3 regions of the Peribacillus sp. P4_D6 genome follow, and region 1 is predicted to be linked to each of the others. Evidence: riboswitches for the same ligand, from Rfam matches in the RefSeq annotation. Region 1 holds a riboswitch; each other region holds the start of a gene.
What was found. Region 1 has a riboswitch for preQ1 ahead of AC1DVB_RS14600 (QueT transporter family protein). Riboswitches for the same ligand answer to the same signal wherever they lie in the genome.
Positions count from the first base shown of each region.

Region 2: linked by a shared signal. The riboswitch ahead of queF (preQ(1) synthase) and the one ahead of AC1DVB_RS14600 (QueT transporter family protein) in region 1 are both predicted to bind preQ1.
Region 3: linked by a shared signal. The riboswitch ahead of queC (7-cyano-7-deazaguanine synthase QueC) and the one ahead of AC1DVB_RS14600 (QueT transporter family protein) in region 1 are both predicted to bind preQ1.

Region 1 is NZ_JBFUIQ010000043.1:8,249-13,904, forward strand. It holds gene AC1DVB_RS14590 (PAS domain-containing sensor histidine kinase) at 1-1,067, opposite strand, end outside; gene AC1DVB_RS14595 (TVP38/TMEM64 family protein) at 1,184-1,840, opposite strand; gene AC1DVB_RS14600 (QueT transporter family protein) at 1,964-2,449, opposite strand; PreQ1 riboswitch class I at 2,456-2,500, opposite strand; gene AC1DVB_RS14605 (YbaK/EbsC family protein) at 2,673-3,194, shown strand; gene AC1DVB_RS14610 (CBS domain-containing protein) at 3,300-4,112, shown strand; gene AC1DVB_RS14615 (DUF3892 domain-containing protein) at 4,196-4,495, opposite strand; gene adhP (alcohol dehydrogenase AdhP) at 4,772-5,656, shown strand, end outside.
Region 2 is NZ_JBFUIQ010000013.1:21,319-26,974, forward strand. It holds gene AC1DVB_RS06815 (nitroreductase family protein) at 197-757, shown strand; gene AC1DVB_RS06820 (hypothetical protein) at 1,196-1,336, opposite strand; gene AC1DVB_RS06825 (aspartate kinase) at 1,378-2,724, opposite strand; gene queF (preQ(1) synthase) at 2,928-3,428, opposite strand; PreQ1 riboswitch class I at 3,533-3,578, opposite strand; gene AC1DVB_RS06835 (EamA family transporter) at 3,709-4,566, shown strand; gene AC1DVB_RS06840 (BA3454 family stress response protein) at 4,813-4,947, shown strand; gene AC1DVB_RS06845 (YfmQ family protein) at 5,414-5,656, opposite strand, start outside.
Region 3 is NZ_JBFUIQ010000028.1:11,424-17,079, forward strand. It holds gene AC1DVB_RS11405 (TetR/AcrR family transcriptional regulator) at 156-725, shown strand; gene AC1DVB_RS11410 (DUF4260 domain-containing protein) at 777-1,124, shown strand; gene queE (7-carboxy-7-deazaguanine synthase QueE) at 1,169-1,897, opposite strand; gene queD (6-carboxytetrahydropterin synthase QueD) at 1,890-2,360, opposite strand; gene queC (7-cyano-7-deazaguanine synthase QueC) at 2,360-3,025, opposite strand; PreQ1 riboswitch class I at 3,081-3,123, opposite strand; gene AC1DVB_RS11430 (hypothetical protein) at 3,726-3,941, shown strand; gene pgsB (poly-gamma-glutamate synthase PgsB) at 4,726-5,656, shown strand, end outside.

The DNA.
Region 1 (5,656 bases):
AAACCTTTTAAAGAAGTCAGCGGATTTCGTACCTCGTGGGCTACACTTGCGGCAAGTTCGCCGACTATCGATAATTTTTCGGTTCTTCTTAAGCGTGCTTCGGTTTCTCGAATTTGAGTGACTTCTTTAGCATAAGTAATGATTCCGACTAAATCCTCGCCAACCATCATCGGGACAAACGTACAAGAAAGTAAGATGGACTTCCCGTACTTCGTCAGGAATTCTATATCTTTCCCTTTTTTGATCCCCTTTTGGTTTTCCATGACATATTGGCATGATGTACGGATCAATTCCGCGTCTTCTGCTGAAAAATTCAAATTAATGAATGAAGCGCCATGTATTTCTTCCTGTTGAAAGCCTGTTACCGTTTCAAACCTTGGATTCACGGTCGTGATCATTCCATTTAAATCAAGCATCAGCATCGGATAAGGGTTGTGCTCAAACAATGATTTATAGCGTTGTTCGCTATCAAATAATTGATTCTCCGCGACAACTCTTTCAGATATATCCCTGCCAATGACGACTAAGCCTTTACGTGAACCATCTTCATTGAACAGGGGAACTTTAATCGTATCAAAGGTCTTGTGATTGCCATCGGGAAGAGGGATGATTTCCTCGCACCTAGTAATTTCCCCCTTTACCCACGTTTCTTCATCGGAAATTTCACAGTAGATCAACGATTCTTTATAAAATTCGGTGTATTCTGCGAGCTCACTGTCTCTTTTTCCCTTATAATCTACATGCTCCAATTGAAATAATTGCAGCCCGAAGGTATTGGATTCAAGCCATCGGCCATCCCCATCCTTGAAATTAACGAAATCCACCATTGAATTGATGAGTGTGCGCCGACGTTGTTCCGCCTCTTTTAATCGTTTGAATTCTTCCTTTTTAGCTAAATAAAGATATAGAATTAAGCCTATTGATAAAAGGAAAACAATGCCTTCCGCCCTTTGGAGTTGAATGAAGACCTCTTTATTATGGATATTTGTAGTTAAAAAATAGTCGAATACGACTAATGTAAGAATCCCGGATAGGATATATATTGCTAAGATGGAGCGTTTGGACATGGAGATTCTCCCTGTTTTTAAGACATTTCAAAGGTAAAAATACATACACATTTTAACAAACTATCGGAAAAAAATATATGCAGAATCTCTAAATAAAAAAACAGGGGCCAATGTGGTCACCTGTTTTTGCTGAAGAGGGTTAGTTTCTTCTTCTTTTTTGCACGCTTATAGATCATGAAGAATAGTAAGAAGAGGAGTGCAAGAGCAGCTAGCGTATATTGGTTCATTTCAACAGATAGCAGTCCATAGGGAATCAGTGATAGGAAAAAAAAGTATATAAGGTTGCCAAGTGCCGTCGCCAATAAAAAGTCTTTGAAAGTGACGGTGCTGACTCCGGCCGCCAAGTTAATTAAGCTTGTGGGGATAAGCGGGAAAATCCTGCCTGTAAACACGTACATGAAGCCATGCTCCACTACAGATTCTTGCCACTTTTCACCAATCTTCTTTAAAAGAAGCTCCTGAAACCAGTTTCTTGCTGCATAAAAAATGAATCCTGAGGCAACAACACTTGTAAACCAACTCCATAGATAGCCATATATGAATCCGAATATCGTGACATTGATGGTCAGGAGCAAAATTAAGGGGATGATTGTAAAAGAATTTTGTACAAACATCAATACGAATGTCACAATAAATGTAAGCAAAAGATTTTCCTTCAATATGCCAATAACAGAATCCAAATCACTTTTCCAAACCAAAGTGAACAGTTCTGCATTAGAGTATATAAAAATTGCGATTACAAGTAGACCGATTATGGTCAGGACTTTTTTCAAAGGGCCACCACCATTCTTACTAATAGTTTATCATTTTCGAGTTCAATGGTGAAAAAAAAGAGCTGCCGCATCATGCAGACAGCTCTTTTCCATTATAGTGGCTTAACGGCGCGAAGATTCCTTTTAAAGCCACTTTTCAAACTGAATTCTTTTGTTCATTCCATAAATGATTGGCGCTCCAATCAAAAGGACAACGAACTCACCGACAGCTGTAGTCATCCAGCTTAGCCAGAATGGCAAGCCAAAGGCAAGGTTCAGTTCAATTGCAATTAAAAACATTGTGAACGTGAAAAAGATAATCGTAGCGACCATACGTCCTTTAATGCCTTTTATGAAACGAGAAACATAAATGACAAGCAATAAGGCGAGCAGGGATTGGCCCACCCCAAAAATCAAATCATATGGCACCATCGGCGAAAAGAGCAGATTCGATATGAAGACTCCTCCAACGATACCGTAGATATACTTTTTATTGAATACAATCAGATGATTCAACATTTCCGGTACACGGAATTGGAACATCTCAAAAGCTATTGGTTTAAACACCAATGAGACCGCCACATACAAGGCAGCCAATAACCCGTTTATCACGAGTGTACGAACATTCATTTTACTCTCTCCCTAGTTTTTTATCGTGGGATGGTTACGAACCACGTGCAGGCGTTTACCCGATGATTAATAGTAGCCCATGTAAGCTTGTTTCGTCAATTTGTAAAGAATGGTTTTAATTTATAGGTTTCCAATCAGATGAAGCAGCACAATTGGATTTTGAATTATTGCAATGAAGGATGATATTATTTCAATATGTACATAAAAAGGAGTGAATATTAATATGTCGATCGAAAGTGTCAAAAGCCATTTTAAACAATGGAATCGGGAAGGTGACGTAAAGGAGTTCGAAACATCTAGTGCCACGGTGATTGAGGCAGCGGAAACCATCGGTGTTATCCCAGCACGGATTGCCAAGACCCTTTCCTTTAAAGGGGAAGGTGAACACGCGATTTTGGTCGTTGCCGCAGGGGACGCGAAAGTGGATAATAAGAAATTTCGTCAGACGTTCGGTTTCAAGGCACGAATGCTTTCACCTGATGAAGTGCTTGCACAGACCGGCCATGCAATCGGAGGCGTTTGCCCGTTTGGCCTGGCAAACGATTTAGCTGTTTTTCTTGATGTATCGATGAAGCGCTTCGAGTCATTGTTTCCGGCTTGCGGCAGTTCAAACTCTGCAATAGAACTTACACTCGCTGAATTATTTGAATATTCAGGTGCCAAGGATTGGGTGGATGTTTGTAAGGGGTGGGAAGAAAAGGGGAATGTGGAAACGGCGGCAGGAAATGCAGTTGATGGCATTTGATGAATGGGATGGAGTCCACTAAAGTGAACTTTATTTGGGGCCGCATTCATTTCTATTATTAAAGCGGAAAACGGGCAGAAAGTGTTCCTGATCGGAGGTTGAAAGATGTTAAATGGAAGCGAAAGAAAAAGCAATAGCAGCTATCTGAGTCTTAAAACTCTTTATGAAGAAAATATAACGGTTAAGAGCATTGCCCAGGAGCTTGAGTTTTGCCATAAAAACGATCTGGCGCTGGATATCCAGAAAGCAATGAAAAAAAAGAATTTTGATATATTGGCAGTCCAAGATCAAGGGGAAATCATCGGATATATCGAAAGGCAAGAACTAGGTGAGGGAAGTATTTCTGAATATATGAGAAACTTCTCACCAAGGGAAATGGTTTCGAATTCAACCCCTTTGATCCAGCTTCTCCATATTTTTAAGAATAAGACAAGGGTGTTCGTATTAGAGAATAATTCAATTAAAATGTTGATTACCCATGCCGACCTCCAAAAGCCTCCGATCAGGATGCTGATATTCGGATATATTACCTTATTGGAAATGAGGATGAGCGATATCATCCTGGATAGATTCGGCGATGGCAGCTGGTATCCAATGATCAGCGAAGACCGTTTAGAAAAGGCAACCGAATTATATAAAAGGAGAATCGATAAAAATGAGGATATCAATATAATAGAGTGCCTGCAAATCAGTGATAAATTCGATATTATACATAAAGATAAAGAATTGAGGCACTTCTTCCAAATCCCTTCGAAAAGTAAAGGGAAGAAGGATGCGAATGCCATCCGAAAATTACGGGATAAGATTTCCCATGCTAATGAACTGGGTCTGGACATGTCATGGATGGAAATCATCGAGGTTGTCGAGTCCTGCGGCCGACTGCTCGAAATCTCTGAATCCTATCCTTATGAAAAATAAGATCCGGCTAACCATGCTGGTTCTTTTTTTTGCGCATCCAGATAGAAAAAAACTGCCCGTATCAGGCAGTCTCCCCGAAAAATTCAAAACTCCGGCAGTTGATCCAGGTTATTTTCTTTTATCCCATCGGGCTCACTCCGTAATATGTCACGTCCATATTTATGAAAGAGGTCAACGTTGGCCAGGTTGCCAGCTTTGGCTTCCGCAAGGGCTGAGGGGTAGTCGAGTTCGCGGCCGGAGTTCGTCTTGATGGCGATAATATTGTCCTCTTCATTTTTCCTTACGGCGATGATTTCTTCTTTTCCTGCTGCTGAATCACTTTGGTTTGCTTGCGGTGTTCCCTGCTGTTTATATGACTCATAGGCTTCTTCAAATTTGTCCATGGTTTAGGCACCTCCTATTTATAGGGTGAACCATTTTTCCTGCAATATACAAACCGGATTTCGTCCAACTTGAGCCGTTAATTCGTCCAAATGGGCCGATCTTTCGGCACTTTTTTTTGTGAATGCTGTCGTCTTGGCCATTTTGCAGTGGCATGGCACTTGCATCTTGTATAAGCAGTAGCAAGAAATAATATTCACTAGATTAAGGGAGGAATAGTAATCATGAATGTAAAACAAGGGGCAAGCACTGTAAATGCAAAACAACAGGTCAAGACAATGAAAGCGGCGGTCGTCAATGAATTTAACCAAAAACTTGAGATTAAGGAAGTACCGATTCCGGAATTGGAATATGGTGAGATATTAGTGAAAATTAAAGCCTGTGGCGTGTGTCATACCGATTTACATGCTGCACATGGTGATTGGCCGGTAAAACCCAAGCTTCCGCTTATCCCGGGACATGAGGGTGTGGGCATTATAGAAAAGGTGGCGGAAGGCGTAACTTCCTTGAAAGTGGGTGACCGTGTTGGGATCCCTTGGCTTTATTCGGCCTGCGGCGATTGTGAATATTGTCTGACCGGTAGGGAAACGCTTTGCCTGGATCAATTGAATGCAGGCTATTCCGTGGACGGCGGGTATGCAGAATATTGTAAAGCACCAGCCAAGTATGTGGTGAAGGTTCCTGAAGGGCTTGACTTTGCGGAGGTATCACCGATTTTCTGTGCAGGTGTAACGACTTATAAGGCGCTTAAGGTATCAGAAGCAAAACCTGGCGATTGGGTAGCGATTTATGGAATTGGCGGATTGGGACATGTTGCCCTGCAATACGCAAAAGCGATGGGCTTTAATGTCATTGCTGTCGATATTCAAGATGATAAGCTTGATCTGGCAACGGAACTTGGGGCGGATTACACGGTTAATGGGCTTAAGACCGATCCTGTACAGGCCATTAAGGATAAGGTTGGCGGCGTACAGGCATCCATTTCTGTGGCGGTTACGAAAAAAGCATTCGAACAGGCTTACAGTTCAGTCAAGAGAGGCGGCACACTTGTCGTAGTCGGATTGCCGAATGATGAACTTCCAATCCCGATTTTTGATACAGTGTTAAATGGGGTGACTGTAAAAGGGTCCATCGTCGGGACGAGAAAAGATTTACAGGAAGCT
Region 2 (5,656 bases), on a different contig from region 1:
GTACATAGATACAATGTCGCCCCGGCTTCTCTGTGCCTAGTAAAATTATATGCTCATTAGCGAATGCAAGTCACTAGAATATTGCCCCCTCTTTATTCAAGTAATTTATTCACATTGGAAGCATATTAGGCAGCCGGGGATTATTTTTTTTTTCAACTATTAAACTTACATATATGATTAAAGGAGCAGGATGATCATGAAACTAGAAGATATCATTAAAGAACGGCGCAGCATCAAACGATTTAAGGACATTCCTGTTCCTATTGATACCATCCAATCATTATTGGAAACTTCGACATGGGCACCGAACCATAAAATGACCCAGCCATGGCGCTTCGTCGTGGTGCATGGTGATAGCCGTTTAAAACTAGCAGAAGCAACACGTGCATTCATGGAAGGCAAGGAAAAGGACCCTGAAAAGAAAAAAGCAGCCGGACAGCGAGGATATAATAAACTCATGGGTGTACCGATGTTTGTCGCAGTGATCATGGAAGAGAATCCGAATCCCATGACACGTGAAGAAGATTATGCGGCTACAAGTGCCTTGATCCAGAACTTCAGCCTGCTTGCCTGGGAACAGGGAATCGGGATGATATGGGAAACATACGGCATGATACACAGCATGGAGTTTCGTGGAGCTTTTGGCGTGAAACCAGGCGAGAAGATCGTCGGCAGCCTTCATGTTGGCTATCCCGATATGATTCCTGCCCCTCGCCCAAGGAACGCGATCGATCAACTCCTGACCGTCATGGACTAACATAAAAGGAAGGCCTCCAATCTTCCAGTTGGAGGCTCAGACTGTAGACAAACTCGATGAAAACCGGGTTTTCTACAGTTTTTTTATGGCTTTTACACAATTTGAATGTTGATTTCCGCTCCAGGCACGCGCTTTTCCTGAAGGAGTCTAGTGCCTTACACTCCAATCACATATAGATATAACTTATTCCTACATTTTTTTATATTATATAGAAGTATTTAACCAGGTGATAAGGATGCTTTTTAAACATGATTCTATTCAGCAAGATCAACTTGAAGTAATTACTTAAATCAATTGGTGCCAGTGAATCATTTAGCTCGTAAACTTGATGTGCCATTGACATCTATTTCATTTATAATTTGGTGTAAGATATGTATGGGGTTGGACGTCCCTTTTTATCCGTTTCTAGAGCGTCAACTCCGTTCTCCTCCAATTGCTTTAGCCACCTGAAAACAGACGCTCTGAACCCTGCAGCGCGTCTGTTAGCTTGGAATGATTATCCCCACGGTCATTGCCACTACCATAAAGAACCAGATGAAAAAAATCCAGCGTATGTATAGTGATTAAAAGATCAATCACAAAAAACCCCCTTCTAAAAGGAGGTCCCTAAACGCTCATACTCAAAAGAACTCGTGATATAATGCCTGAATTGCCGTCTCTTCGTTGTGCCCTTTCACACCGAACATCATGCTTACCTCCGAAGAGCCTTGATTGATCATCTCAATATTCACCTTTGCTTCAGCCAAGGCTTTTGACGCTCTTGCCGTTGTACCGACATTATGGCGCATTCCTTCCCCTACAACCATGATCAAGGCAAGATCATGTTCCACATTCACTTCATCGGCATGAAGCTCTTTCTTGATTCGGGAAATGATTTTCTTTTCGGCATCCCCTTTCATCTGGTCCTGCCTTAGAATAAGCGTCACATCATCGATGCCTGATGGAATATGCTCATATGAAACTCCATAATCCTCGAGGATGTGCAGCAGTTTCCGGCCAAAACCAACTTCCCGGTTCATCAAATATTTGCTAATGTAAATACTGCAAAATCCTTTATCACTTGCAATCCCAATAACAGGCCCGTTCGTATTATCCCGTGTATTCACAATGCGGGTCCCTTGTGCCGCCGGATTGTTCGTATTCTGGATATGGACAGGTATTCCCGCCCGGAATGCAGGAATCAGCGCCTCATCATGAAATACCGAGAAACCTGCATAAGAAAGCTCACGCATCTCACGATAGGTTAGTTCCCGGATTCCCTTCGGATTGGAAACCACATTTGGATTCACCGCATAAACGGCATCCACGTCCGTAAAGTTCTCATACAAATCAGCTTTGACCCCATTAGCAAGAATCGAACCCGTAATATCGGAACCGCTTCTTGAGAAGGTTAACACATCACCATCTAACGTATATCCGAAGAATCCTGGGAATACAACGATTCCCGGCTCATCACGCAGAGCATATAACCTATCATAAGACTCTGGCAGCACCCTGGTAAATCCACCTTCATCCGTTACGATCAAGCCTGCCTTCTTCGGATTGATATACTGTGCCTCCACTCCAAGGCTTTGGAAATAACCTGCGACCAGCTTCGCATTATTATCCTCGCCACCTGCCTTCAAGGCATCCAGATAGCGCTTTGGGTTAGTTTGATCTGCATGCAGCAGCGCCATTAAATTTTCATGAATCCCTGTGATGACACTCTCGGATATATCCAACTCTTCCGCAATGCTCGCATAGCGGGATACAACATCTTCTATCAAATGCTCTCCGTTATCCCCGCGCAGCTGCTGTTCCGCAGCTTCAATCAATAAATCCGTCACCTTTATATCATCGGAATTGCGTTTTCCTGGAGCGGAAACGACCACAATCTTCCTCTCTGGATCAGAAACAACAATTTCGAATACCTTCCTCAACTGATCACCTGACGCAAGTGAACTTCCACCAAACTTTGCAACTTTCATCTCGACATCCCCTATTTTCGTAAATATTCTGTCAAAATTAACTCTCCCTATTATTACGCTTTTTCTCGAAACAATCAAGTGGAAATTCCATTATAGAAGGACATTTGTACTTTTAAAAAGGACAGAATAACAGGACCACTGATCGAAATTAGCTATAAACTAAAAAAAGACAACGGGCATATGCCCATTGTCCCTCCTATTCTTTAGCGATTATCCACGGTTTCCGGGTATAAGTCATGATTCATCAAGCGGTAATTCGCCATTTCCTCATACTTCGTACCTGGTTTCCCGTAATTCGTGTAAGGGTCGATGGAAATTCCGCCCCTAGGTGTAAACTTGCCCCAGACTTCAATATATTTAGGGTCCATCAATTCGATTAAATCATTCATGATGATGTTCATGCAGTCTTCATGGAAATCACCATGATTGCGGAAGCTGAATAAGTAGAGTTTCAAAGACTTACTTTCCACCATTTTCACACTTGGAATATAGCTGATGTAAATGGTAGCAAAGTCCGGCTGGCCCGTGATTGGACATAAACTAGTGAATTCCGGGCAATTGAATTTGACGAAATAGTCCCGGTTCGGATGCTTGTTATCGAATGACTCAAGGATTTCAGGAGCATAGTCGAATGTATATTTTGTTCCTTGATTCCCAAGCAGTGTGATATCTTTTTTTAATTCTTCTTCTTTTCTTCCAGACATGAAAAGTCCTCCTAATCCCACATTTCAGGGAGATTCATAAAATGGGCCTCTATATAACAAAAACCATATCTCCTCAAAGATATGGTTGATTCGCAAAAAATATCAAAGCCATAGTTTTTTTAAGAGGGTGATGCTATGAACCTCTCCCGTTTATCGGGAAATATTTTAAAATTGTCATAGTAAATATAGAAAAAAATATCTAATCTGTCAATCATACATTTTAAATTTGGTTTGATTCCTAAGGGCATTCAGCTTAAAATGTAGAAGAAGTTTATCCTACATGAAGGAAGAGATTAAGTCAATGTGGATTTTTGCAGCACTCATCACGAGTTTATGTTTCGGAATCAATAATAGCATTTTTAAATGGAGCAGCGGAAAAGGGTATTCCAAGATACATATCCAATTTTTCTTTTATTTTTCAGCTTTTATTTTGTCCATTGTTTATGGAGTATCAATGGATGGTTTGCAGCTGAACTGGCTGTCCATCATGCTTGGTGCAGCAATTGGTGTACTGAACGCCAATGGTAACATCCAGATGGCAAGCGCCTTTGAAAAAGGTCCGGCAAGCTTGACATCTCCATTAATCGCAGCGAATGCCATATTCCCCATTCTCTGTGCAGCTTTAATTTTTCACGAACATATTTCTTCCTTGCAGTGGAGTGGAATCGCCTGCATGTTTATCGCTACATTAGTCATCCAATATACACCTAATGCAAAAGGTAATCATCAATATGTCCCATGGATGATGCACACATTACTCTCCATCTTATCTTTTGGTGTGCTCGGCATTCTTATGACGACATCAACTCGTCTTCAATTAAACTCCCTTGATATCCTTGTATCAATGTATGGAGGCGGAATGCTTTATCTTCTTTCGGCTCTAGCCTTTAAAAAAGAAAAAATCAAGCTAAAGGAAGTCAAAATCGGTTCCTTAGTAGGCTTTTTAAGCATGATAGGCTATGGATGTTATTTCTTTGCGTTGAACACTGGCATCGCAAGCATCATTTTCCCTGTCGTCAGCCTGAACTGTTTGGTTGTCGTATTCGCTGGATGTTATATATTCAAGGAAAAACTAAAAAACTATCAAATTGCTGGTGTCCTTGCAGCATTAATCGGTATTATTTTAACTAAAATATGAATATAGTTCGTTTTAAAAAAACAACCTGGCTTTCATGTATACAAGCCAGGTCGTTTTTTAAAAAACCTGAAAATGGGGCATGTCAAAAAAAAGTGTTGACACTTCACTTAAAATATCAGATAATTTTGAATATTAATTCACACGATTTTAGCTTTTGAAATGTTTGATTATCCTTCTGCTCCGGGTATAAAAGAAATAGGTACAACCACCTCATTTAATTCTGAATTAGGAAAGGAAAGATGCATAATGGTAAAAGTTACAGTAACAGTTGATTTCCAAGGAAAATCTTATCAAACTAACGTCCTTGCTAAACCGGGTACTGATCATGAAGTAATTTTACAACAAGCCCTTCATCAAGTTGAAAAACAATGGAAAGCATAAAAAAGCAGGCATCGCAATAGATACCTGCTTTTTTATTCCCTTAAATACTATCCCAAATACTTTTCATATGCACGATTAACGACCCTCTTGCAATCCCCTCCTACTTAATAACACTTTTAATTGTTTTTTTCAAAAGGCACTAAAATCAAGATGCCAGTTTGTGTACCAGAACTTTTATAATGAAAAAATATCCTTGAAATGGAATTATATTAAAAGCCTTATAAAAAAGAAGGTATTTTTAAGGCCCGTCTCAGCTGTAGACAATTTAACCGTTAATTTCCACTCCAGGCACTCGCTTTCCGCGGGCGGTCCGGGAACCTCCCCGGTGCCTTTGCGCCCGCGGTGTCTCCCTTGGACTCGCTTTTCCCGCAGGAGTCTCGCACACCCGCTCCAATCAACTATGTTTTAACCCTTTTGTTTACAAACTCAAAGACGGTCTTTTAAGGACCGTCTTTTTAATGTTCTATTAAACTAAATTTCTTATTAATGGCATGGAACGTTCTTGGAGGCTATCGGAAAATAGACTATAAGAAATGAGCTTCTTCTTGTACCGTTTAACTACATCCACGCGGTCGCTGTAAATATATAGAAATAACCTAACATCCTTTTTGCCTCTTTTAGTATCAATGACCAATGGAGTCCCACTATTATCTGGATGTAAAAACAATTCCTCATTCCCCGGGAATATATGATTTCCCTTCAAAAATCT
Region 3 (5,656 bases), on a different contig from region 1:
TAATCTGGGGGTTTATCCTTTGCAACACTGGTGAAACAAATGGCATAATCCCACTTAAAAACAGTACTATATAGTTCAAACTAATAATTGACATTTAAAAATCCGTGAGCTATCATCCTAATTAACCAGTGGTCAATTAATAAGGAGGTGATAAGATGTCGCCAAGGAAATCGGCAGGTCAAGAATTATCCAGGGACATGGTGTTGAATGAAGCTAGAAACCTTTTTGCAGCGTTAGGGTATTCGAATGTCTCGATGAGGCAATTGGCTAAATCATTGGATTGCAGCCATGGAGCCATTTATTATCATTTTAAAAACAAGGCGGAAATATTTTATAGTTTGGTGAAAACGGATTTTTCCGTTTTAAATTCTTCAATCGATGATATCATCCTGTCGGAAAATGACCCTTCCGTAAAAATGGAAAAGATTTTATTGTGCTTCTTGGAGTTCGGTTTAACCCAACAGAATCATTATTCCATCATGTTTTTATCGAAGGAAAAAGAAATTCAGCAGTTACTCCAATTCGATTCTAATAAAACATACGAAAAGCTAATCGAGTCCTTGACGGATCTAACGGACAACAAACTGAATCCTGCATCCATTTGGTCGATTTTTCTTTCTCTTCACGGATTCATAACTTTTTACATTAATTCTGAACTATCTTATCAAGATGTAAAAGGTTTAGCCTATTTTCATGTAAAAAATATCACCAAGAACATCATATAATTTTTTCGGAAATTATTGACCAATGGTCAATTAAACTTTGGAGGTTATGAAATGGTGAAGAAATTCCTTCATATTGAAGGACTTATGGTCCTTTTAGCGGTGATTTACATCTATTCGTTATATGAATTCAGCTGGTGGATTTTCCTTTTGTTAATTTTGTCCCCTGATGTTTCCATGCTGGCCTATCTGATCAATGACCGGATTGGAGCAAAGGTTTATAACGCATTCCATACTTATATCGTGTCCATCCTCATGATTTTGTTAGCCATATTCCTAAAGTCGGATGCATGGGTGATGATTGGTTTAATTTGGACCGCACATATTGGAATGGATCGCTTATTTGGATATGGCCTTAAATACACATCATCCTTCAAAGCTACACACATGCAAAGGTTGTAATAAGCTTAAAAGGCAGTGTGATTAAACATCACACTGCCTTTACTTTACACCCCCCGCTTGTTACCCCATATATAGGTATGCAGCTGGGGCAGGACTTTCACATCATTCAATTCATCATCCGCTATCACTTTATCAATTAACTCTTCGTACTTCTTCAATAGGCCGCTGATCAATTGACGATCATCCGCCGTCCTGCTGTCGTCATTGCCGACCTGCAGATAAAAGGGAATATCCGGGTAACGCCCATGTACATGTTTGGCATATTGATAATCTTCCTCGTTAAAGACGACGATCTTCAATGAAACATGGTTTTCTGGGTTTCGATTGGCAAGATTCGAGATGATTTGGTCAAGCACGGTAAAGTCCGTGTCCATTCCAGAGCTCGGCGGCTTAGGTGAGATAGTCAGTTCATCAATATCGAGAAACCAATCCTGCCATCGGCTCCCTTGTGTTTCGACCCCTATTTTCATTTTATTTTCATGTAAGATCGCTATCAAGCCGTTTAGGTTTTTCAGCAGGGCCGGGTTCCCCCCAGATATCGTCACGAAGGAAAAACCGGAACCCCCAATTCGCTTCAGCTCATCCCATATTTCATCGGCAGTCATCTGAACGGTATCTTCCTTCCCTGTGCCATCCCAAGTAAAAGCGGAATCACACCAGGAACATGAATAATCGCAGCCAGCCGTCCGAACGAACATGGTTTTTTGACCAATGACCATTCCCTCTCCTTGGATGGTCGGCCCGAAGATTTCCATTACCGGGAGTTTACTCACTTTCCATCCACTCCCGTCTGGCTTCGGCATAGCTTGTCGGCGTTTCGTACAGTCGAACAAATTCGACTCTTGCACCCTCATATTCTTTTAATGAAAGGGCTTCGGCCATTTTTTCATAAATCCAGACAACCATATTTTCAGCTGTTGTATTCATGAGCGGCAGGGTTTCATTCAAATAACGATGATCCAGGTGGATTTCGATTTCATTTTTCCATATATCCTTGATGTCACCAAAATCTATCATCAACCCGCGTGAATCCGTATACCCGCTCAATCCGAAAATGACTTTATACGTGTGGCCATGAAGGTTCTTGCATTTCCCTTCATAGTCATGCAGGTGGTGCGCCGCRTCAAAGGTGAATTCCTTACTTACGAGAACCCTCTTGTTTGTATACTTCAATTGGCTGCGCTGAATATCTTCATCTATTTTTTGGAGTTTATCCACTATCTTAAAACCGTACATCATGAAAGCACCTTCCGTCTGCTTACATAGTCATCCAGCCCTTTTTTCCGCAGATTGCATGCCGGACAATCTCCACAGCCATCGGAGATGATTCCGTTATAGCAAGTCAGGGTCTTTTCGCGGACAAAGTCGAACGCGCCAAGCTGGTCAGCAAGCTCCCATGTTTCCTCTTTATTAAGCCACATTAGCGGCGTATCAATCACGAATGACTGGTCCATCGATAAGTTCAAGGTCACATTCAACGATTTAATGAATACATCGCGGCAGTCAGGATATCCGCTGAAATCCGTTTCACAGACTCCTGTGACAATATGTTTAGCGCCAATCTGACTCGCCAGCACTCCGGCAAACGAAAGGAACAGCAAATTCCTCCCTGGCACGAACGTCGACGGCAGCTCCCCTTCTTCTCCGTCCGCCACTGCGATATCACTTCTTGTCAATGCATTCGGTGCCAGTTGGTTCAGCAGCGACATGTCAAGGATATGATGGTTCACGCCCAATTCCTTGGCAATGTTTTGAGCGCATTCGATTTCCAAGCTATGCCGCTGATTATAATCGAACGTCACCGCTTCCACTTCCTCAAATCTCTCCAATGCCCAAAACAAGCACGTCGTACTGTCCTGTCCTCCGCTAAACACAACCACTGCCTTTTCTTTCTTCTTCATTTCTATAAAACTCCTTTTTACGGAAAAAAACAGCACCCTAAGAATAGAGCACTGTTTCTCCTTAGTTTTTTTGAGAGGGTAGCTAGAACCTCTTCCGCCTTAACGCGGAATATTATATTTTTCCAAGTCAATAGTAACTTGAAAATGATAAGAAATCAAGATGTTTATATAAAGTGAACATTAGACCCGATTAAAAATCACATTAAAAATCCGATAAAAAAGAGTGAATAAAATATCGATAAGGGGTCCAATAATTTGAAAAGCGTTAAAGCCCGTATGCGGGAAATTGCTTTTTTCCCTCCCACATAAGGGAAGTTTCATTTTCATAAATTCGGGGAATATATAACTATACACAATAATGAACCATAAAAAAGCAAATCTATCAAAAGCGGCTGGAAGTGAATATTTTCCTTTGTTTTCAGAATATTTAGTGTATAATGAATATAAGGAATATTTTAACTCAAATAATCATTGCTTCCAATACCCGCTTTCTGCAAATCCCGACATTCCCTTTCAATACCATGCACGGTCACTTACTCAGCAAGGATCCATTACATGCTTTTTCTCGAATCAAACCATTCACAACTTTATTCACACAAAAACATAATTTCCACTCCAAAGTTGCAAAAAAAGGTTAAACTTCACCAACGATATGTTACTATTAAACTAAGACCTTTTAACCCCATAAGGAGGAATTCATATGAAACGTTTTTTCAAATTCATCGCAGATTTTAACGAAAGAAAAGCATTGCAACGGGAAACCGAAGAATTCTTTCGCAAAGAATACGAAAATTATATGAAGATGAATCCTGACAATCAACGTAAAAAAAGGAGATTAGCTCCTAGATTTTATGTGATTGATGGCGGTAAAAAGGACTCCACCCTTGAGATTTCTGAGAGAAAGAAATCAAGTTAACCTGGATTCCTTCCATTATCAGCTACCCATGCTGTAACTCAAGACCCACAAAAGGTAAATCTATCCATGATTAACGGAGATCCGTGACCATTCCATTCATTTACAATATATAAGCCGAAAGCCCAGATATGCTTCTGGGCTTTTTTTATTTTTCATTCTTATATAAACACTATATCTATAGAAGAAACTAGGTATTTTTTAAAAGAAATGGGTTAACTTTAGTTCATTTCATTTTTTAGGTAAAAGGTCAATTATAGACCCATGGGTATTCCCGAGGAAAATACTAAAAAAAAGAGATGTGTTCTTTTACTCATCTTTGTCCATATTCAAAAGAGTTCAACTAATTGAGTCGTTAGATGCAAAATTTCACATTGAATGACAAATGCATAAAAATTATAACGTTTATGTCAAACAATGGGTATAAACAATTAACAAACTGTAATAAACCTCACTTTTTTAAAAAAATATTATTCAAATATAGCCATTATGAATTAGGTTCAAATGCTCATAAAACCATGTTGATTCTGACTGAAATGGGGCTTTATTAAACTTTCCATAATTTAGTGTAAATGAAACCTCGATTCCCTCGATTTCCAGCCATATCTTTGTACTCATAAAATAATTCATCCCATTAGATACTATTACATACTAATATACATATATTTGAAAAATCTGTTGATAACTATATTACGATAGAATAATTGGCTCTTGCCTATTAAGTTTAAAATCATGTAGTGTGTATTCAGTAATTCAAATATTTGAAAAAAAGAGAGGTTAAAAAAAAATGGCACCAATATTTATTTGTGCGATCTTTTTGCTTGGCTATGGCATTTTTGAACAAAAACGCCATCAGAAGCGTCTCGACTCCATCCCGGTACGTGTGAATGTGAATGGGATTCGAGGGAAATCGACTGTAACGCGTCTAATTACAGGTGTGATCCAGGAAGCAAAATACAAAACAGTAGGTAAAACAACCGGAACATCAGCAAGAATGATCTATTGGTTTACCGACAAGGAAAAACCGATTGTACGCCGCCCGGAAGGACCCAACATAGGAGAACAACGGCGTGTAGTTAAAGAAGTTGCCGACTTAGGCACGGAGGCACTAGTTTGTGAGTGCATGGCCGTACAGCCTGACTATCAACTAATCTTCCAAAACAAAATGATCCAGGCAAACATCGGGGTCATCGTGAATGTATTGGAAGACCATATGGATGTCATGGGACCGACTATGGATGAGGTTGCTGAAGCCTTCACTGCTACCATTCCCCATAATGGTCACTTAATAACCATTGAAAGTGAATATTTGGACTTTTTCAAACAAATCGCCAAAGAACGCAACACAAAAGTGATCGTTGCAGATAATTCAAGAATTTCCGAAGATTTCTTACGCGAATTCGACTATATGGTATTTCCGGATAACGCATCACTGGCCTTGGCCGTTGCGGAAGCTTTGGGAATTGATGAAAAAACGGCTTTCCGCGGCATGCTGAATGCACATCCAGATCCAGGGGCCATGCGGATCACCAAATTCGGAGATCGCATCCAGCCAACTTTCTTTGTCAATGGCTTTGCTGCAAACGACGCGGCATCGACGCTGAACATATGGGAACGTGTCAATACGTTCGGATACAGCACAGAACCTCCTATCGTCATCATGAACTGCCGTGCAGACCGTGTGGACCGTACCGAGCAGTTTGCTAGAGATGTATTGC